DNA from 3 places in the Lysinibacillus sp. NPDC093688 genome. Region 1 is predicted to be linked to each of the others. Evidence: riboswitches for the same ligand, from Rfam matches in the RefSeq annotation. Region 1 holds a riboswitch; each other region holds the start of a gene.
What was found. A riboswitch is a leader RNA that binds a small molecule or an ion and turns the genes downstream of it on or off. The one in region 1 is predicted to bind cobalamin.

Region 2: linked by a shared signal. The riboswitch ahead of nikA (nickel ABC transporter substrate-binding protein) and the one ahead of ACQKN2_RS05285 (FecCD family ABC transporter permease) in region 1 are both predicted to bind cobalamin.
Region 3: linked by a shared signal. The riboswitch ahead of cobT (nicotinate-nucleotide--dimethylbenzimidazole phosphoribosyltransferase) and the one ahead of ACQKN2_RS05285 (FecCD family ABC transporter permease) in region 1 are both predicted to bind cobalamin.

Annotation. Positions count from the first base shown of each region.
Region 1 covers NZ_JBNNUX010000004.1:78,130-85,681, reverse strand. The annotation lists gene ACQKN2_RS05305 (ATP-dependent helicase) at 1-920, opposite strand, end outside; gene ACQKN2_RS05300 (precorrin-3B methylase) at 1,153-1,827, opposite strand; gene ACQKN2_RS05295 (ABC transporter substrate-binding protein) at 1,885-2,883, opposite strand; gene ACQKN2_RS05290 (ABC transporter ATP-binding protein) at 2,945-3,718, opposite strand; gene ACQKN2_RS05285 (FecCD family ABC transporter permease) at 3,719-4,708, opposite strand; cobalamin riboswitch at 4,898-5,082, opposite strand; gene ACQKN2_RS05280 (DinB family protein) at 5,369-5,842, opposite strand; gene ACQKN2_RS05275 (sensor histidine kinase) at 6,247-7,552, opposite strand, start outside.
Region 2 covers NZ_JBNNUX010000001.1:103,425-110,976, reverse strand. The annotation lists gene ACQKN2_RS00535 (ABC transporter permease subunit) at 1-700, opposite strand, end outside; gene nikB (nickel ABC transporter permease) at 702-1,655, opposite strand; gene nikA (nickel ABC transporter substrate-binding protein) at 1,731-3,350, opposite strand; cobalamin riboswitch at 3,579-3,772, opposite strand; gene ACQKN2_RS00520 (DUF1572 family protein) at 3,893-4,429, opposite strand; gene ACQKN2_RS00515 (SCO family protein) at 4,670-5,278, opposite strand; gene ACQKN2_RS00510 (YvrJ family protein) at 5,383-5,505, opposite strand; gene ACQKN2_RS00505 (DUF2922 domain-containing protein) at 5,591-5,815, opposite strand; gene ACQKN2_RS00500 (DUF1659 domain-containing protein) at 5,829-6,044, opposite strand; gene ACQKN2_RS00495 (DUF2621 domain-containing protein) at 6,166-6,594, shown strand; gene ACQKN2_RS00490 (cytochrome c biogenesis protein CcdC) at 7,008-7,505, opposite strand; gene ACQKN2_RS00485 (response regulator) at 7,528-7,552, opposite strand, start outside.
Region 3 covers NZ_JBNNUX010000032.1:41,787-49,338, forward strand. The annotation lists gene ACQKN2_RS19955 (polyprenyl synthetase family protein) at 491-1,357, shown strand; gene comX (competence pheromone ComX) at 1,372-1,548, shown strand; gene ACQKN2_RS19965 (ATP-binding protein) at 1,604-3,778, shown strand; gene ACQKN2_RS19970 (response regulator) at 3,765-4,367, shown strand; cobalamin riboswitch at 4,897-5,073, shown strand; gene cobT (nicotinate-nucleotide--dimethylbenzimidazole phosphoribosyltransferase) at 5,189-6,244, shown strand; gene ACQKN2_RS19980 (trimeric intracellular cation channel family protein) at 6,458-7,063, opposite strand; partial or broken gene ACQKN2_RS19985 (hypothetical protein) at 7,345-7,552, shown strand, end outside.

The DNA.
Region 1 (7,552 bases):
TCTACAATCGTTGCAGCTGAACGATAGTTTTGCGTCATAAGTAAAACATGCGCCTCCGGATATACCTTTTGGAAATTCAGCAAATAATCTGGCTCTGCACCGCGCCAGCTATAAATGGCCTGATCCTCATCTGCAACGACGCATAAATTTTGATGGACTGCGACGAGCTTCGCGATAATCGCATGTTGAACGGGTGATGTATCTTGACTTTCATCCGTTAAATAATAATCGTAGCGGCGTTGGTATTGCGCCAGCACCTCTCGATTTTTCGTGAAAATATCATTCGCCATTAATAACATATCGTCAAAATCAATTAATAAACGATCACTACCTGTGCGTTTATATTCCTCATAACGCTGTAAAATCTCGACTTTTTTAGGTACCTTTACTTCTGCAATTGCCCATTCCTGTTCTGGCAGCATTTTATTTTTGATAAACGTTATGTACGTCAGTAGCTCGTCTAACTGATCTTCGGTAATTTTTGTGCTATTTAATTGTTCAAAAATCTCGCGAAGTACTCGTTTTTTTGAAACAACACCAGGCTTGTCCGATTCTTCAATGATACCGTACGAAATGCCCTGGCGTTCAAGTGTCTGCCGCACAACTTGAAATGCTAAACTATGAATCGTCGAAAAATCAACCGGTGGCAAATGCGGGAAAAACTTTGCAAAACGTGCCTTCATATCATCGGCTGATGCCTTACTAAACGTGACAGCCTTTATGCGAGAAGGATTCACACCAAGCGCCTCAATCATATAGCCAATTCGCATAATAATCGTCGTCGTTTTTCCTGAACCGGGAGAAGCCAATAGTAACAGCGGCCCACTCGTTTGTAACACCGCCTGCGTCTGTACATCATTTAGATGAACGCCAAGTGAACGCTCCTTTTCCTCAAAAAACGCTTTTTGCGCTCCATTCATATCAATCTCTCTCCGTTCAAAAAAAGTCTATACTTTATTATACCAAATGATGAGGATTCATCCGAGGAAAGCCGCACAATATTAAAGCAAAAGCAGGGGAACATTCACACAAGGTTGTCTAATAGATGCTACAGAGCTTATATCCATAAAGAAAATTTTTAAAACAAAAAACATATCATTTTATTTTTTAAGCAATAAGTAGGTTTATACAATATTTTTAATGAGGCAACCATTAATTTATTAGCTTTTGCCAATAGTCTGCTGTTTTTGTTCTTTTGTAAAATTTATAAAATGGTTCTTTATGGAGGGCAAGTTCTTTATAGAGCTTAATTATTTCCTGTAAAAGATTTTCGATATGCTGTACAGGTACTTTTTTCGCAAATAGCTCCCCTGCCTGTGCATTTTTCCCCATAGGAACAGCCCCTAAATACACATCAAAGCTATCTTTCTGATATACTAGCCCAATATCATCATAAACGGCATTATAACAAGCTGATGCACAGCCATTCATATTAATGCGAATTCGGCTTGGCACTTCCAAGCCATCAAGCTGCTGATACAGCTCCTCTGTAATTGTTGCTGCATCCATCTTAACCCCATCACAAAAATCACAGGCCTTCATCGCAACAACCTGTCCTTGTTGCGCAATATATAAACCAACCTGTTCCAGCTCTTGCGTCACTCTTATCAGATCTAACGTCGGCACAGAAATCATGATGTTATAAGACGTAGAATATTTAATCGCTCCACTCTTTCCAACTACTTCTGCGATTTTTTGAAATTGTGCTGGTGTATAATGTTTGTTGATAATTCCAGGACTCACGGCAATACGTGTAAATTCACCTTCACTGTTTAACTTAGCAAATGTTTTTTCAGGAATATTATTGTTAAATGTATTTATTGTCATCGTTTCCCATCCTCCTATGAAAAAAGAAGCTAGCAATTGGCTAGCTCCTCTTCTTTATTATTGAAAGCTTTCTGGATAAAATCCTTTTGCTAATATTTGAATTGCTTCAGCTGCACGAACACCTTCAGATGCTGCTGATAGTGGTAAAACAACGAAACGTCCGTTTAATACCGCTTCTGTTTCTTTTAATGCCGGATCATTTTTCAGGAAATTAATTTTTTCTTGAGCAGTAGTTGAACCATAGTCAATTACAACGATAACTTTGGGGTTGCGCTCTACTACATCTTCTTTAGAAACTGTTGCCCAGCCAGACTTAACATCATCGAAAATATTTTTTCCACCTGCTACAGTCACAAGTTCATTCATGAAGTTTTGTGCAGCAGTGAAAACTTCTTTCTCACCACTATCAAATACAAGAACACGCAAATTATCCTTATTTTGCGGAAGCTTCGTCCGAATGTCCTCTACTTCTTTTGTCATTTGCTCAATTAATTTTTCTCCACGCTCTTCCACACGGAATATTTTAGCAATGTTTCTGATATCGGCGAAAATATCCTCTAACTTAGGATTTGTAATGCTTGAAGATGTATGTAAATAAGTATGAATGCCAAGTGCTTCTAGTTCTTCTGGAGTCCCAACACCCTTCTCACTAAATCCACTTTTCCAGCCTGCAAATAAAAAATCTGCTCCTGAATCAATCACCTGCTCCTTTGTTGGGTATTCCTCAGCTAATACCGGAACTTTTTCATACGCCGCTTGTAACGGTGGATAAATTGCATCATCTAAATACGCTGTTCCAACCATTGAATCCTCTAAGCCTAACGCTAGCATAATTTCTGTTACATGCTGATTTAAGCTAATGGCTTTTTTAGGCGCTTCCGTATAAACTTGTGTCGTACCGTTATTTTCAATCGTTACTTTCGTTGCCTCTGCTTTTGCTGGTTCTACTTGCTCACTTTGCGATGCTGAATCTTGTTTTTCCTCGTTACCACAAGCCGTTAAAATACTTACCATTAAGATTGCAAGAACAAGCCATACGCTTTTAAATGTCTTCATTTCTATTTCTCCTTTTTTCAAAAAATATTATATAGAATGAAATCTATGATCCCTTAACTAACTATAAAAATTGCTCAGATATATAATAAATATGGGGTTTTTTCGTGATAGGATGCACGCTCACTTCCGCATGTACTCCAAACACTCTTTGTAATAATGAGGGCGTTAATACATCAAATGGTGTCCCGTATGCTACGATTTCTCCGTCCTTTAAAACATAAATTTTATCACAGTAAGTTGCTGCAATATTTAAATCATGCAAGGCTGCAATGACCGTAATCGGCAAGCTCTGTATCAAATCCATGAGCTGGAGCTGATGCTGAACATCTAAATGATTCGTTGGCTCATCTAATGCCATGATCTTAGCCTGTTGTGCCAATGCTCTTGCAACAATGACTCGTTTTTTCTCACCACCGGATAATGAACTAAAGGTACGCTCACTTAAATGTAATACGCCTGCCTGCTGCATCGATTCCTCGACAATAGCAAGGTCTTCTTTTGTATCCACTTCCATAAGCCTTTTATGCGGTGTACGTCCCATTGCAACAAGTTCCTTAACCGTAAACTCAAATAGCACTGGTGTTTCCTGGCCTACAACGGCAAGTTGCTTCGCTATTACCTTTGAAGATTGGTTGTAAATATTTTCATTAAATAAAAATACTTCTCCTTCTTGAGGTTGTAGCATACGGTACATATTTTTTAATAGGGTTGATTTCCCACTACCATTAGGCCCAATAATGCCAACAAACTCGCGTTCTTGAATATGTACAGAAACATTGTTTAATATTTTCACCTGATGCACGGCAAAAGAAAGGTTTTTTGCTACATAAACCATCTAATTCTCCTCCCCGAAAGAATACATTTGCTTACGCAACATCCATATAAAGAATGGGCATCCGCATAAAGCCGTAATAATTCCAATCGGCATTTCCTCAGGCGCAATCACAATGCGAGCAATTGCATCTGCCCATATTAAAAATATCGCACCCATTAATGCACTAACTGGCAGTACAAACTTATAATTTGAACCGACAATCATGCGTACGATATGAGGAATAATTAGGCCAATAAAGCCGATTGCGCCACTTACTGCAACAAGTACACCTGTCAATAGTGAAATTAATAATATTAGTAGCAGTCGAAATTTCTCTATATTAACACCCAACGTAACAGCAGATTCTTCGCCAAGTAAAAGTAAATTCAAATGACGTGCATGGAGACGTAAAATTGCGTAAACGACAGTTAAAACGATGAATGGAATCATTATATTCATCCATTTCGCTCCAGCCAGACTTCCCATCATCCAATACATCACAGCCTTAATACCGCCCTCTTCCTTCGCCATCATCAGCATAAAATTCGTCAACGCTGACAAAACTAGTGACACGGCAATCCCTGCTAATAATAGTCGTATAACTGAAATACGCCCTTCAACCCGTGCTAAGAAGAACACGATTAGTACAGCAATCGTCGCCCCTATAAAAGCAGCGAATGATAGCGCATACATACCAAAAATCGAAAAACTACCAAGTAAAATAACAGACGTCGCCCCTACAGAAGCACCGGATGATACCCCTAAAATGTACGGGTCCGCAATTGAATTGCGAACTAAAGCTTGAATGGCTGCTCCCGAAATAGCAAGACCCGCTCCGACTATTATGGCAAGCACTACGCGTGGAGTACGAATTTGCCAAATGATGATTTCCTGCGAACGACTCCAATCCTCTGTAATAGCAAGTGGATTGAACGGGATATGCGATAAAATAATGCGCCATACAATACTAGGTGTAATTGACACAGAGCCTACCATGATCGCTAATGTCATCGATATTAGAACGACACCAGTCAATACTAATAAGAGTAGGTTGATATTTCTTGTTGTTGAATTCTTCAAAACGCTCTCCTCTCTTAAATCAAAGGGCATAAAAAAAATCCCCTTGTCTGCAAGAGGATGTCATAGTGAAAAAAGGGTGTCTCAACCCGGCCACTACAACCATCCTCGTGGTTCAATGTAAGTTTGTTGCTTTTATTGGCAGGTATCCTGGCTTAGGTTCATCATCTATACGCCTTCCCATAGCTCGCTACAGTGACATTTTGTATAGACTCCCCATTACAGTTGCGGGACAGCATCGGATTTACACCGATTTCCCTTTTAAGCAAACGATCAAAGTCATTTGCACCAACAAAAAAATATTTATTAAGTTATAAGAACAAAACTATTAAAATTCCTAGATAGCAATTCCATAATATTCTTCATTTAAATGAAATTATAAATAAATTAGCATTTAATAGACGTAAGAGAAAACTATTCTAAATGAATTATTATTAGAAAAATATAATAACTTAACTAGCATTTGATTTTACCGTTAAATGAAATTTTAGTCAATTCACTATTGTTAATATATTTCTTTTTCAAAAATAATACTTGTAATTACATGCTGTCATTGGCTCTTAAAAGCTGTTTCAAATACAGCCAACAATAAGTTTAATAGGTTTGGTTCTCTTGATATGCAATCTTCACCCGTTCAATTTGATCAAGATGGTTTCGAACGTGTTGCACTCGAAATTCCAGCAATTGCTTAAATGTGAACTGGGCCTGATCGACATACACCCCCACTCGCTTGCTTTGTTCACTAGTTAGATGGTCTAGAATAGGCTGCATACTGGAACGTAGCAATTTAAAAAGAAGCAAATGTTGTTCACGGTCCAACAAATCATAACCCAAGTTATTTGCCCAAGCCTCTTGGTCAAATGAAATCAGAAGCGGCGCATCCTCTGCCAAGACTTTTTTAAGCCTAGATGTGGACGAAATCTCGGAATCCGTTACATGTATGAGGATTTGATGAATGCTCCATTTGTCCGGTGAGGGCTTGTAACGAAGCTCCTCCTCTGTTAATCCTTCAATGGCTTCCCGAAGCATTGTGTATCCTAAAGCGTACTCCTTAATTAACTCTTCCAATTCATTTCCTCCTATTCTCAAGTATTGCTTATTAAAATACCAATAAATATATATTCTTGTTTCTGCGAAAGAATCCTTTTATTTTTTCTTCAACTAACCTGCTGCTTAGTACAATAAGTTCAACATTAAATTATCCAATACTTGTTTTTTATTGGTAACATTATTTATTGTGAAAACCAAAAGAGCCATGCTACGCTATATATGTAGCGTAGCATGGCTCTTAAAAGCTGTTTCAAATATAACCAACTTCTTTTGTTACGAGACCTGTTTACACTTTATTACAACAGTTAGAAACACAATCGCAGTCACAGGCTGAATCTGTCTAAAATGCCTTTATCAACATCATTTGATACTCCACTAAAGTACTTTGATAGACAATTTGGGATTTCTTACGTCAAAAATATTTATTTACTAAATGGTAAATACAATGCTACTGTCGTCCCTGTTCCCTCTTGACTTGTAATTTTAATTTCACCTTTATACAATTTCATAATCCTATTTGCAATGCTTAGTCCTAAACCAGAGCCTTCTGTTTTTCTAGTTCTTGCTTTATCCACCCTGTAAAATCGTTCAAAAATATTACGAAGTTCTTCCTGTGGTATCCCAATTCCATAATCTTTTACACGTATAATGGCATGTTGACGATCCTTTTCTATAAATACATCAATCTTATCATTACTATATTTCATGGCATTATCTAGAAAAATAATCATAAGCTGTTTAATTTTTAATTCCTCCGCAAATATAACAATTGGATCCTCATCATAATGTAACGATATTTCACGCCCATAAACTTGTTTCATTTGATTTAAAATTCTCTGGCATAAAGACACCAAATTTAGCTCATTCAATTCTAGAGCACTTTCATTCTCTAAGGTAGCTAAGTCTAGAAGTGTCTGTGTCATTTTTTGCATTCTGTTTGCTTCCGAAGTAATGGCATTAATTGCTTCATCGGTCATTTCTTGATTTTCTAATCCATGCCTTCTTAAAAAATCAGTATAGTTCATAATGATCGTTAAAGGTGTTTTTAATTCATGGGACGCATCAGACACAAACTGTTTTTGTTTTTCCATATGGTCTTGAAGTCTGTGAATCATTCGATTAAACGTTCTTGCCATTGTATGGAGTTCATCTTTTGTCTGATTTTGAATGGTGATGGGCTTAGGAACCCCACTCATTTCAATTTCCTCCATAGTTTTAATCATGTTTGAAATGGGCCTCATAATCATATTGGACAACCATTTGCCACCAAGCAAGGAGAAAATAGCAGCTAATAAAGTGCAGAGGCCTAGAATGGCACGAAGTATATCTTTATCAGTTTCAAAACCTAATAATCGTTCTCCAATTTCTATACTCCCGGTAATTTGATTACCTTCTTTAATTGGAACACGAACAATTAAAACCTGTTCCTCATCTTGCTCTGCCGAAATCAAATGTGTTTGTGCTTGCTTTGATTCAGCGTACTTACCTTGTATCGTTTTTGAAAGTAATAAATCATTGGTTTTTTCATGAATGACGTTGTTATTCGGATGTATAATTCTAATATAAGAATGGGGAGTTAAAAAATCACCTAATTTTTCGTTAATATTGCTGGATGCATCGAGTGAATCAATAACTTTTATTAAGTCCTCGGCTTTTTGAAACAGTTCTACTTCTTCCATATTAGTCGTGAATTTAATAAACGAGAAATAGACAGCGATATTTACAAGT
Region 2 (7,552 bases), on a different contig from region 1:
GTTTTCCTTCACTAATCATCATTCCCCACTCAGGTGTAGGAGCTTGAACACCTAATCCAATAAATGAAAAGCCAGCAATTTCTAAAATGACTTTTCCTAAATCTAATGAAATAATAGTCAGCATCGGCGCCATTATATTTGGCACGAAATGGCGTAGGATTAGCTTAACCCCTGAAGTTCCACTAATTTTTGCAGCCTTTATAAAGTCTTTTGCATGAACGCTTATAAATAAGCCCCTTATAATTCTTGAATAATAAATAGTTTGAGTAAAAATAAGTGCCAATAATAGATTTCTTAAGTTTGGACCCAAAATGCCTAGAAGTCCAAAAGCAAGAACAAGCGTAGGGAAAGCTAATAAAATATCACAGATACGAATAAATAAAAAATCAATTATCCCCCTCATAAAAGCTACTATTGCCCCTATCCATATAGCAAAAAAAGTTGCAACTAATTGAATAAATAAAGCTGACCCCAAAGAATAGCGAATACCTAACAGTATACGTGAAAGTATACATCGCCCTAAATGATCTGTGCCGAGAGGATATTCCCATGACGGTTCTAAAAACTTTTTAGATACATCTACCAAATAAGGATCATTTGGCATGATAAACGGCGCAAAAAGCCCCAATACCCCAATGAATGTGAGTGTAGCAATACTCATCAATTGTTTACCGTTTAAACTTTTGTGTAATTTAATCACTCTACTCTCTCCCCCTCACCATCATTAGCTGGGGATCAAGAATTCGATGTAATATATCTGTACATAAATTAGCAAGGACATAGATGATAGCGATTATTAGAACATAACATTGCACAACTGGATAATCCCTATTAATAATTGATTCTATTAAGTAGCGGCCTAAACCTGGCCAGCTAAATACCTGCTCGACAATAACAGCTCCACCCAATAAATTCCCAAGTGTCATACCAAGCATCGTCGTCAACGGAATAGCTGCATTTTTGAAGACATGTCGACTGAGAATAACAGATTTTTTTAACCCCCGTAAATAGGCATACTGAACATAATATTTTTGTAATTCTTCTATGACACTTGTACGAATTGCTTGAACAAACAATCCAATAGCTGGTAATGCTAAAGATACGGCCGGTAAAATCATATGTAAAATAGTCCCTTTTCCATTTGTCGGGAAAATGCCTAGCTTCAAACTGAATAAGTATAAAAGAAAAAAACCTAACCAAAAAGTTGGGACGGATACACTGATAATAGATAATAAGCCTACTATCTTATCAAAAATGGAATTTTTATAAAGAGCACTTACAATACCTAGAGGAATACTAATACAAATAATACATACAAATGCAGCTAGAGCTAATTCAAAAGTTGCCGGTAGTTTTTCTACTATTTCTTGGGCAACGGGTAATTTACTCACAAATGATGTGCCAAAATCGAAGTGCAACACACCTTTTAGCCATATAAAATATTGAATAGACAAAGGTTGATCAGTGCCCAATTCCGATCGTAGCGCTTGTATTGCTTCTGCTGTCGGGGTAACTCCTGACAGTCTAAGTATGACCTCCGCTGGCTCTACTGGAACAAAACGAATAAATAAAAAGGTCATTATGGAGACCCCTAGTAAAACAAATGGTAATGTAATCACTCGTTTTAGACAAAAAAGCCAAGTTGATTCGTACATTTCTTTTATCACTTCCCTAGTCTTCATAGTGCAAAAAGAGAGGAGTCATAGTAGACCCACTCTCTTTTTATTCTCTTACTTTAAATCCATTTGAGCATAAGGGATATCGTATTCAGATGCACGGGGATTAAAATCTTTCATATATTTATGGTAAATAACGTTATTCGTTTCATATGAAATTGGATAGAATAATGCTTGGTCATGGAACATTGTTAAAATATCTTTATACAATTGCACACGTTCAGCTTCATCTGTACCAATTAATAATTGATGTATTTTGCCATCAATTTGCGCTGCGTTATCTAGGCCTAATTTCGCTTCATAAACGCCATTTGCATTCGGTGTTGCTGATTCGTTTGCAAAGCTGTGTGGGTCTGTTGGCGGGCCATTTGTGCGCCAAAAATTAATATCTACTTGATTATCCATTAATTTTTGGAGCCCTACCATTACATCAGCGCCTTCAAGGTTTAATTGAACGCCTATTTTTGCTAATTCCCCTTGCATTATTTCTGCCATTGGTTTTTGGATAGCATCTGTTGCAATATAGATTAAATCTAATTTAAGAGGTTGCCCATTTTTGGAACGGATTTTATCACCATTTTTTAATGCCCAACCTGCTTCATCTAATAATTGCTCGGCTTTTTCTGCATTAAAAAGTATTGGTTTTAACTCAATATTGGCATATGGAATAGCATCCCAAAACAGTGTATTGGCAACTTTTTCTGTACCATGGGTAATACTTTCAACCATTTGTTTTTTGTTAACTGCGTATTGAATAGCCTGACGTACTTTTAATTCTGCTAAAGGACCAGATTGTGTATTAAAAAGTAAAGCACGTGTAGATAAAGGTTCAGATACAGCCGTTTTGTATTGACCGCTGTCTTTTAAGAAAGTGTAGTTATCTAAGCTAATAATGCCTCGACCATAAATTAAGTCTAATTCTTCATTTTCGAATGCCAGTGAAATAGATTCTGAATCTGGAATAATTTTCACTTTTACTTTGTCTACCAGTGGCTTTTCACCCCAATAATGTTCGTTGCGGCTAAAAAGTGCATATTGATCTTTTTTGTATTCGGTTAATACCCATGGACCAGTTCCAATCGGAGCTTTAATACCTTTATTAGTTGTATCTCCCTCAGGGAATCCATTATCCCCTAAAAAGCGAAATGGTCGAACAAAAGCCAATTCATTTAATACGGGGTAATAAGGTGCATCTAACTGTAAACGAATTGTATAGTCGTCTTCTTTCACAACTTCTACAATATGATTCACCATCCCCATCCAGGAGTGTGTATCACGATCTGCTAAAACTGCATTAAAATTACGAATAACATTATCTGCATTAAAGGCTGTCCCATCAGAGTATTTTACATCTTGTCTAAGATGAAATATGTAAGCTGTTTTATCGTCAGAAATTTCCCAGCTCTCCGCTAATTTAGGCGATATTGTCCCATCATCGTTATATTCTACCAATGATTCATATACCATTGCTTGCGCAGTCATTTGGTTTGGTAAATAGGTATGAGGATTTAAAGGCCCTATATCTAGCGGCCAGCCAACTGTTATCATTTTTCCTTCGTTATTATTTTTGTTAGAAGTTTTACTTCCATTACCTTCACTCGAGCTTGAACAGCCTGCTAAAATCGTTAACATCAGTATTAGAATGAAAGGTAATAATTTTTTAAAAAATATCATTATGATTGCTCCTGTCTATTCTTGGGTGTTAGAAAATTGAAATATATATGTTTCTCCACCAAACTTCTAACTTGAAACTTAAAGTATCGCTTTATTTGCACCTCACTTTGATATAAATTACTAAGATTAGAAAAAATGCATAAAAAAAATCCTTATTCCACGTGAATAAGGATAGAAAAACTCATTTTTAAAAGCCTTCCATCCATCTCCCTATCTTTCGTAGATCTACAATGAATCTTACTACAAGCAGGCATTCTGGCTTATGAATCTTCATTTTGCTTCACCTTCCCAAGTACTTACTCAGTGGTATTTGAAACAAAACTCCTCATTTACAGCTGCGGGACAGCATGGGATTTACACCCATTTTCCTTTAAATTAAGTGAAAAAATTTTTTCACTCAAACTTGTAATGAACCATATTAAATTAGTATTAAACATAACACGCTTCAAAGATACACGTCAATTTTATTTTCTGAATATAATAAAGTTTTGAGATTTCTAAAGAAAAAAAAGCCACCACACACTAGTGAGATGGCTACACTTCTATTGTTGATGTTTTTTTAACATTGATTCTGTAAAAATCTGAGATTGTCCCTTTGGAATACTTAGTGTTTGCCACTGTGAACCTTTTACTTGCTTAGCGATGTATACGATTTGACCGACATGTTGTGAATAATGAGCCATTTGTCTTTCAATCGCATCTATCACGGAATGCTGTTCTCCCCTTATCGTTACAAACCCTTGTAAATCAGCTTCCGTTAATTTTTGTAATGCATCTAAAAATACTTGCCAGCCCTTTTCCCATACTGCCATAACCTCTTCTTTTGTCTGAAGGCTATCCGTAAATTCATCATCACGATTTCTCGTTGCCTTCTCACCATCTGTCGTTAAAAAATCGGTCCAGCGTGAAATCATATTCCCACTAACATGCTTCACAATCACTGCGATACTGTTTGAATCTTCATTATACGCCCAGTGCAATTGGTCCTCTTCCAGTTGGTCGAGTGTTTTATCGCCTAGCTCTTTGACATTTTTAAATCTTTTTTGGACAACATTTAAATACGTTTGCGCTATCGTCATTGTTGAACCCCCCATCCCCTTTTCTACTATTTTAATATAAACAGAATACGAAGTGCCATTTAGTAGTACGCGATTCGAAATAAATGATCTGTATGTAGCTCCATTAGTTGCTCTAAATATTCTGTATCAGACAAAATCTTTCCCTCCTTCTACACTATAAACGAGGCTACAATTATAAAAGATTATATTTCAACAAAAAAAACCGTCTCTTCATTAATCGAGACGGTTTCCTTCTATCCATTATAAATTTTCATCAATATATGTTTCTATATCTGACGCAATCGTGTCAATAGGGACATCCTCTGGATTCTCTGCATATCCTGAATACATTTTTACAATTACACCATTTTTATCGACTAAGAAAAATTGATTTCCATGGACGACTTGGTCGCTGTTAGGATCATTTCTGACGATTATTTTTGTTGATTTTACAGCGAACTGCTCGATATATTTTTGTGAATAACCAGTAAGTAGATTCCATTTTGATTTATCTGGAACATTATATTTTTTCAAATAATCAGCTAATACTTCTGGTTTATCAACGTCAGGATCAACTGAAAACGCAACAATATTATAATCTTCCACACCTTTTTTCTTCAGCTTCTCTTGAACTTGCGTCATATTAAAAGACATTGGTGGACAAATTGAAGTACAATTCGTGAAAATATACATACCAATCCATGGTTTTCCTTTTAAACTCTCTAAAGAAACTTTGTCTCCACGTTGATTGACATGTTCAAAATCTGGTAATTCCAAGCTATAATCTGCTTTAAATTTTGAATTTCCACACGCACTAAGCACAGCTGCAAATGCAAAAAGTAGAACAAGTCCAATTATTTTATTTCTCATCTTTAACACGCTCCCTACTTACACTATCCCCATCCTATCGTACGATGTAAATATTGACAAGGACACTCAAGTGACAGCTTTCGTACATCTTTGTGAAATCGATTTCACTTTAAGGAAACAAGTGCATCATGAATTGCATCTAATTTCACTTCTACTCGGTGCAGTAAATAAAACGACACTAAGATAGGAAAACCGATATCCGATATCATGTTTAACCATTGTTCCATGTTGGTCCCTCCTCCGCTGCTAGATGAATAAGTCTAATATTGCTGAAAATGGTCCTTGCAGTACTCTGCAAAGACCATTTCTTGGTTATTCGACCTCTAAATCAAATTCTGTTACTTGACGATCAACGATGCGAGCCCCACTCATCCCAACCAGAGCGCCAGCTTGTCCATCAAAAACGTTTTTAGCGATGATCGTTTGCATGACCTTTTGAATTTCTTCCGCTGTTACCTTTGGCTTCGGTGCATCTATCGTAAATGATGCTGTTTTCCCTGCTGCTGTTTCAAATTGCAGCTCTAAAACTTGTGTCATACCTTTCCCCCCCTTAGGATAAATCTGTCGTTTCTTGTTTTACAATGCTGTCTAGTGCGTGTGAAGATAGACTTGCAATGGCATTTGCTACAGCTACTAAATCCTCTGCCGTATGCGAGCTGTTCAAATTGCGGTACGTTTTTGTTGTGAACAGGGGCTCGTTTTGAGCATTCTGTCCAGCGACATACTTTAAGCGCACTGTAGCACCTACGAAATTGACTTTTGCCATGGAGGTCACCTCCTTTCTTACACAATATATACAGACTTATTGCTAAAAAAGGGACATTTAGGATGAATTATTTTATGTAAGCTTTTATAATAGAGTGAGAGAAGGCAAAGAGGTGAACGATTTGTTAAATGGTTGGTTTTTATGGTTTATCCTATTTTGGGTAGTTGTACTCATTTCATTAATGGCGATTGGCGGATTTTTCATGTTCCGCAAATTTTTAAAGGCATTACCGAAACAGGACGGTAAATCTGATTTAGATTGGCAAGAGTATTATTTAGATAGAACCATTCATTTATGGGGACAACCTGAAAAAGAGCTTTTATATGAACTTGTAAGCCCTGTACCTGAGCTATTTAGACAAGTAGCAAAGGAAAAAATTGCAGGAAAAATTGGGGAGCTTGCTTTAGAAGAAAAGGCATCTGCCATTAACCATGATTTGATTATTCGTGGTTATATTCAAGCAACGCCTAAGCGCGACCATAAATTTTTACGTAAGAAATTAGATGAAATGCAAATTGACATCGCTCCATATGAACATCTATTTGATTGATGGTACGCTGCACAGAATCGTTGTGCAGCGTTTGTTTTTTACTTCTTTAAATAAGGGACTCTATCCGTCGTTTTCGGCTTTCAATCCTTCACTTTAGCTCTTTCATCCGTCGCTTAGACGACTCTTTCCGTCGCTCTGTTTTCTATCCGTCACTTTGGCTCTTCCATCCGTCGCTTGGACGACTCTTTCCGTCACTTCGGCAATCCTATCCTTCGCTCTGTTTTCTATCCGTTGCTTGGACTCTTCCATCCGTCGCTCTGACTTCTATCCATCACTTTGGTAGCTCTATCCTTCGCTTTGCCGATTCTATCCTTCACTTTGAAAAACCTCCACGTCGCTCGAACCACTCTATCCATCAGCCAAAATGCATAAAAAAACTACACTAGATAAAAATCTCTAGTGTAGTTTTTCCATTACATATTCTTCAGTGGAATTGTTTTTTTGATTTTTATAAATTGAATAAGCATTGCGATTCGCCAAGGGAGTAACATCGCGAACGCTAGAATCCAAAACATTCCTGCTAATTCACCAACGTCAATGGAGCTACTTAATATCACTTTTGCAATTACACGGAACACTAACAGTCCGATTAATATAAAAACGAATGCTTTTGAACGTTTTAAATAAATATCTTGACCTTTTACTTCAAATTTAGAAGTGGCAATTAAGATAGTTGAGAACACCATGCCGACTGCTGCCGCTTCCAGAATTTGCATGGGTGGCACTCGAAATTGTTCGAATAAAAACATTAACGCACCTGAAGACATCGCAATAGGTGGAATGATAATTTTCTTCTCATTTGTCGGCTTCTTAGACGCTCGCATACGTATAACCATGACAAAGGTACCCATAAAAATGGCCATTATGGTAGAACCTATTACATAATATTGAGAAGGGATATCGCTAAACATAAAATTTCCTCCTCTAATGTCATTAACAATTTTGTCCAAGCAATTGA
Region 3 (7,552 bases), on a different contig from region 1:
TATTCGTTAAAAATATTCATCGTGGGTTGAAATTCTCCCTGTACCAAAGTAGTGAATGCAATATTTAGAGCGTGTTTTATATCACACGTTGTCTTAATTTTCGGCGGTTCATACAGATTTAAAAGCATCATTTAACCTCGGAGAATAATGATTTTGTACATCCTTAAATAAGAAAATATACATATTATATTGGTGTTGATATTTATATACTATGTAAACCTTTACGAAACGTTAGAATCTCTCTTTTTTATTGATATTACTATTTATTACTATTTTAACCACTATTTATTAATAGGGAAAAAGTAACAGAGATCTTAGCCAAACAAATATGAATTTGTGACTCTTTTAAAGAAACAAAGGTATTTCAATTTTGACTAATTTTAGATATTAAAATAGACTTATTGTTTTAATTTATTACAAAAATATTGGAAAAATAACTGTATATGGTATTATGGATATTATAAATAACTAATATTAGGTAAGGTGACCAATGGGTAAGTTAATTGAGGATCTTAAATTAATTGTAAATAAACACCATTTGTCAAGCGAATTTAAAAATTGTTTAGAAACACTAATGGCACAACATAAAGGAGGTGATTTTACTAATTTATGTGAATTGCATTTTCAGATGGCAGAAGGAATAGAAACAAGTGCGATTAAAGACGTTTATAATATTTTAGAATTATGTATTCTCTTTACGGATATTTTCGACGATATCGAAGATGGTGATGAAACGAAGTGGGGAATCGAAAGGAACATATTACTTAATGCCTCGACTTCCCTCGTTAGTATTCTGTTTATAGAGCTGAAAAGGCTTGAAATACCATATCAAAATGAAGTTATAATGTTGTTCTATAATTATCTACTTCAAGCTGCTGACGGTCAACATCATGATTTAACGAATAACATTTTTTCAGAAGAAGCTTATTTAGGAGTTGTGAAAAAGAAATCAGGCTCTTTAATAGCACTGGCTTGTACCCTTGGGCAAACTTTAGCAAATGGGAAGTATGAAGAAAAGTTAGAAAAATGTGCTCATTATATAGCAATAGTGGCACAATTAAGAAATGATTATGAGGACTTATTAGGGAAGCAAAATGATATAAGTATGAAAAAGCGAACATTACCTATCTTATATTTACTGCAATACGAGAGTCCGATATTTGATGAATTACGAGCGCATTATATAAAGCAAGTAGACTCCATAACGGATATACACATTACTGCACAGCAAATCGAAGCTTCAGGATTGCCAATTTATATGCATTTAATGACATTAAAATACCACAGGCTTGCAATGGATTTGCTACAACAGCTATACCCAGACAAGGATATTTCAATTTTTAGACAATATATTTGATGAGGTGAAGAGAAATGTTGAAAATTATTCAATATCTACAAAAAAATGAAGAAATTTTAGCACTTTTTAAAGAAGGGAAGGTTTCACTTTTAAATATCAGTCCTTTAGAGAGCAGTTTAATATTAGAATCATTTGATAATGCAGTAAAGCCATCACTGAGAGATTCGTATCAATTATACTGGCGTGCATAATAAAGTAAAAATTTTAATTGGACTTGTACTCATTTTTTTTGTTCAATTGTATTGCTTGATCATCATATCAAAAGGTCCAATTATAGGAATTACTATCACAGAACAAGATCAAAGATGGTATATCCATAATATTGAAGAAGAAGGCTGGGGTGTACATCAGCAACTTGAGCCAAACACAATAATACTAGAAATCGATGGTAAGGAAATACCACCCCATACTTCTTCTCCATTCACTGTTACACACGCGGAGAGTCTAACTATATGGCATAAAGGCAAAGTCGAAACACTTACTGTGTCTTATGAGGGTATGACAGGTCAACTTTTAATGCATTTTGTTATTCCTCTAATATACTCATTACTTATAAGTGCATTATGTATCTATTTATTACAACGTCCTCTAACAAAAAATAAAAAATATTTAATTTTCCATTTGCAATTTACAGCGCTAGCTTATATTAGTGCTGGCGCAGCGGGACGGGGTGATTTCTTTAGTAACATTTTTAATTCGTTAGCAATTTTTATTAGCTTAGTAAATTGTTTTTTCTATTGCATTCATTTATTAAGAATAGTGAGCGATTCTGTGCAAAAAAAACTGCGCACTATCTTTTTTGTGATGGGCGGTTTATTAGTTACTATTAATGTATTACGAATTACTATTGAAGATTTCATAACGGTGCAGATCATATTCGAAATTTTAGTCTATTCAATTTTATCATGTTTATTAATGATTAATATTATTCTAGCAATTAAAAGTAATATGAAGTACTATGCAAAACCACTTTTCTTCATATTCTTTTTAGGAATAGGGCCTATAGTGATATTTTATGGTATTCCAATACTTTTCAACTATACACCGATTTTGCCAGCTGATGTGACTGCTTTATTTTTAATGATTGTACCGATTTGTCTAATTTATATGGAATTGACGGAATCTTACGTAAATTTGCAATATGCACTTGATCGAATGTTTGAACATTTAAAGTTATCAATTCCATTCAGTTTAATAGTATCTTTTATTTTAATATTATTTCAAGAAGCACGCACTATATATCTATTTAGCCTCTATTTTTTGATTATTTTTATTGCTATGATTTTTATTCTGTCATGTAAAGAATGGTTGGAAATAAAAAACGCTCGTTATATGGCAACATTAAAGGATTATAATTTTTCAGATTTTTATCACTTTATAAAAAAATCTACACAATATTCTAATTTTGAAAATCTTGTAGATTGTATAAAAAAAGAGTTGAGCCGAATGTTAAAGTTAAATCATGTTGAAATTGTGGAGGATGATATAAGGGGTCGTTTACATTATATCGATGAGGAGAATTATAGTACAATTTGTCCCAACTTAATCTATAAAAGTAAGGAAAATTACATTTTAGTACTACATGAAACACCTGATTCGAAGTTATTAGCAGTCGTAGACACTCGTTTTAATAAAATACCATTCGAATCCATAAAAATGCTTGAATTGTTTTTATATTATGTACAAAGTATTCTCGACAATTCACTTAAAATGGATAATCTTGCTGCCCAATTGGCAAAACTCGATATTTTACATTCGCAACGCTGGTATAGCAAGCTATGGATATCATCAACGGAACGAGAGCGTATTCGTTTATCAATAGAGATTCATGATACGATTTTACAGGATTTAATTCGTATGAGTCGAAATATTGAAGAAGCGATAGTGACGGTTAAAGATATGCAAGAAAAAGAGACATTTTCACATTTACGTAATGAAATACTTGATATTATGGATACTACTCGTGATATTTGCGAGAATTTATACCCACCTTTAATTGAAAGATTGGGTCTTTATAAGTCATTAAATGAATTAATAGGAAAATACAAAATCCGTTTTAACTTTATAATCAGAGATAATATTGAGGTAATTGAGGATTTATCATTACAGCAAGCTACTACTATCTATCGTATAATTCAAGAGCTACTATCGAATGCTAATAAGCATTCACAGGCGCATATCGTTCATATTAACCTTACATCAAAAGCTCAAAGACTTATTATTGAATATATTGATGATGGTATAGGTCTAGATATGAATGATCAGTTAAACGAAATCAAAAGTATTGGGCTAATGGGGATACAAGCGCGGATTAATTATTACCAAGGTACATTTGAAATCACCCCTAATCACCCATCTGGTGTAGTAATCAAAATATCTATGAAAATAGGTGAGGATCTTGAAAATAATGGTGTTGGATGATCATATTGCAATTGGTGAAGGAACTAAGGCCATATTAAAAGCCGAGCTAAATTGTCATGCAGATGTGTTTACGGATCCATATCTTGCCCTTCAACAGTTAACCAAAGCACCTTATGACGTTTATTTAGTTGATTTTAATTTGCCAGATACGGATGGTTTGGAATTTATAGAAAAAATAATCAATATTCATCCAGAAGCAATTGCAATTATTTACACTGGCTATAACATCGAAAGATATATTACCGATTTGTTAGAAAAAGGGGTTTGTGGATTTGTTAGTAAATCGGATAGTAGAAAACAATTGATTGACACTATCAATTATGCATTAGAAGAAAAAATTATCATGCCACTTTCTTTAATTAAACAACTTAATTCGAATTTTTCTAAAACAGAAAAATCAACTAGGTTGACCGAAAGAGAACAAAAAATTTTAGATTTAGTAAAAGACGGATTACCAAATAAAACAATTGCAATGGAACTTAGCTTAAGCCAACGAACGATTGAAAAAAATCTTACTAGTATTTTCTCTAAACTAAATGTTGAAACTCGTGCTGAAGCTGCGATTAAATGGATAAAGCAAATTTCATAAGTTATGACCTCTGCGACAATAAGTCAAAGGATTTTTCTCGAATATGTACATATAGATAAAACTTTCATTTGAGTTTCTGAGATCATTTTTGCAGTATTTTATTTAAAAGGGTTTGTTTATCAAACATTAAAACAATCCTTAATGCGTTTTTTTTGTTGGAAAAAGAAATAATTTGTGCGATGTATTACTTATTTGAAACGAGAACTAATACTCATGGATCTATCATGATTTTGGACACGCTATCGGGTGTTTATGGTGATTTGTTGAAAATTTCCAATGCTAATTGTTTCTATTAATCCACTTAATTATTATTGAAGCTATTAGAAAAACACTTATTTTAGGGATTCGAAATCTTAATACTAATCTAAATGAACTATTAGTATTAACTACTAATGCAGTGATTACGTTGATATTTTGTGTTAAAGTTTTTAAATATGAATTATTAAGCATAGCCGTTCACTTTAAAAACCAATGAAGCTTAAAGATTTGAAATATTGACACATTAAACACTTTGTCGTAAATTTAAAATAATTGCATAAAAGCATTAGGTGCCCATTGCGGGAGAATAGGGAATAAAGTGAAAAGCTTTAGCGGTCCCACCACTGTAAAAGGGAGTTTCATAGAGAATGCCACTAGCATCGTTCTGGGAAGGTTCTATGAAATGTTGAAATTGAGCCAGGAGACCTGCCTATCTGCTTCGTATTATATAGACGATGGAAAAGTCTGTAGTTTATTTGTTATGGAATAAACTACAGGCTTTTTATTTTTTTCTTTAAATCATTCTTCGAGTAACAAGGGCAAAAAAGAAAGGGGAAATTTTCATGCAATTATTACAACAAACGATTCAAAACATTCAAAGCGCTGACCACAAAATGATGGAGGAAGCAAGGGAACGCATAGATGCACTTTGCAAGCCACCTAGTAGCTTAGGGAGGTTGGAGGCTCTAGCTGTGCAACTATCCGGTATAACAGGTGAACTATTTCCTACGATTGAAAATAAAGCAATTATTGTCTGTGCAGCAGATCATGGTGTTTGTGATGAAGGGGTAACATCAAATCCGCAAAATGTGACGGTCTTTCAAACGTTAAATTTCCCTAGAGGAGGAACGGGTGTCTGTGCTATCGCAAAAATCACAGATGCAAAAGTTGTCACAGTAGACGTTGGCGTAAAAGAGGATATTCCGCATGATGCTGGTGTCATCATTAAAAAGATTAAATATGGTACGGACAATATGGCAAAAGGTCCTGCTATGTCAAGGGAAGAAGCCATCCAATCAATTGAAGTAGGAATTGAAGTAGCTACGGAAGAAATCAAAAATGGGATCAATGTACTTGGGACAGGTGAAATGGGCATTGGTAATACAACACCGAGTGCTGCTATATTATCGGTTCTTCGTGATTGTCATCCGAATGAAGTGACAGGCTTCGGTGCAGGTGTTGGACCAGGGGGGATATTACATAAAGTAGAGGTCATTCACAATGCTATTGCATTAAACAAACCAAATCGTCATGATGCTATAGATATTCTTGCAAAAGTCGGAGGGTTAGAAATAGGTGCAATGGCTGGGGTGATACTTGCTGCTGCTGCACATCGCAAACCTGTTGTTATTGATGGTTTTATCTCTACTATTGCTGCTCTTATTGCATACGAGCTCGAACCTAATGTAAAAGACTATATTATTCCTTCTCATGCCTCTGAAGAACCAGGCGCAAAAATCGCCGCTGAAATGCTAGGAATTGAACCGATGCTACAAATGAATATGCGATTAGGAGAGGGGTCTGGTGCAGCTTTAGCCTTTCCTATTTTGGATGCAGCAAGCTCTATGATGAAAAACATGGCTACATTAGAGGAAGCTATGTTACTGTTGAAAAAGTAATTTTTAGATACAGCTCAATGTTTACATTCGGTGCCTATTATTGCTGTCATGGATGCACTCTGCAAAGTAGTATGATAGTGGTGAAAAATGGTTATTTATAATGAGTGGATAAGACATATAGGGATAGAAGAGTAACAACAGGTATAAGATTAAAAACAAGCTCAAATAATGTTATTTGGGCTTGTTTTTATACAACGGTGTAAGGAAAGAAAGCTATGCTCGATTCAACTTCCGTAACGGTAAACGCCATTTTTTTATATATGAAAGTATTCTTAGTATGATAATCACACCAAATAATATATATATAAAGATATCGCCTGAAAATAGTTGAAGTCCGATAATAAGCCCGGCTAGTGCTGCCCAAACACCATAGATTTCATCACGGAGGACTAATGGTTGTCGTCTAGCTAATAAATCGCGGACAATTCCACCACCTGACCCTGTTAAAACAGCAGCTACAATAACTGCGCTAATAGGCATGTCGAGCTTCACAGCATAAAGAGCACCTTGAATCGCAAATGCCGATAATCCAATAGCGTCAGTGAAATTGCCCCAGCGATGCCAATGCTTAATAAGTCGATGTGGAAATAAGAAAAATAGCGTAATCGCTGCAATGGCAATTTGGAACATCATATCCTGTCCCCACAGTGTAGTTACGGGTAAACCTATTAGTAGATTTCGTATAGCTCCACCACCGAAAGCAGTTACGATACCGAGTATATAGACACCGAATAAATCGTATTCTTCCTCCATTGCAATTATTGCCCCGGAAATAGCAAAGGCAATTGTTCCAATGATACTAAAAACCTCCCAAGCCAACCCTTTCACCCCTTATATGAATAAATCATTTCTTGTTGTAGATTACATACTAGAAAGCATCGACTTACGATTTCGAATTATCAGATATCAAATATCTTATTATAGCAGAATTAAATAGAAGTAGTTTGTAATTTAACTTAGCACCTAAATGCAATTAGAAACGCAAGCAATTTTTGCAGGCAAGCTCACAGAGGTGGTAGGAATGAAGTGCTTTTTTCTTTATAGAACATATGTTTATATTGTATATTGTGAATAATCGAAAGATAAAGGGGTGGCGGGTAATGACGAAATGGAAGAAAGATTGTTTTATTATAGAACTCAAGTTACTAATAGATATATGGCAAAAGGATATCCTATTAAAACGTTTTGAAATTGCCCGTACACTCTATAACACAACTTTGTCTTATGCAATAAAACAATATACTTTAATGCAAAAATCCAAACACTATCGAAATCAATTACGTGGCTATCAAAAAGCGAAAAAATCGA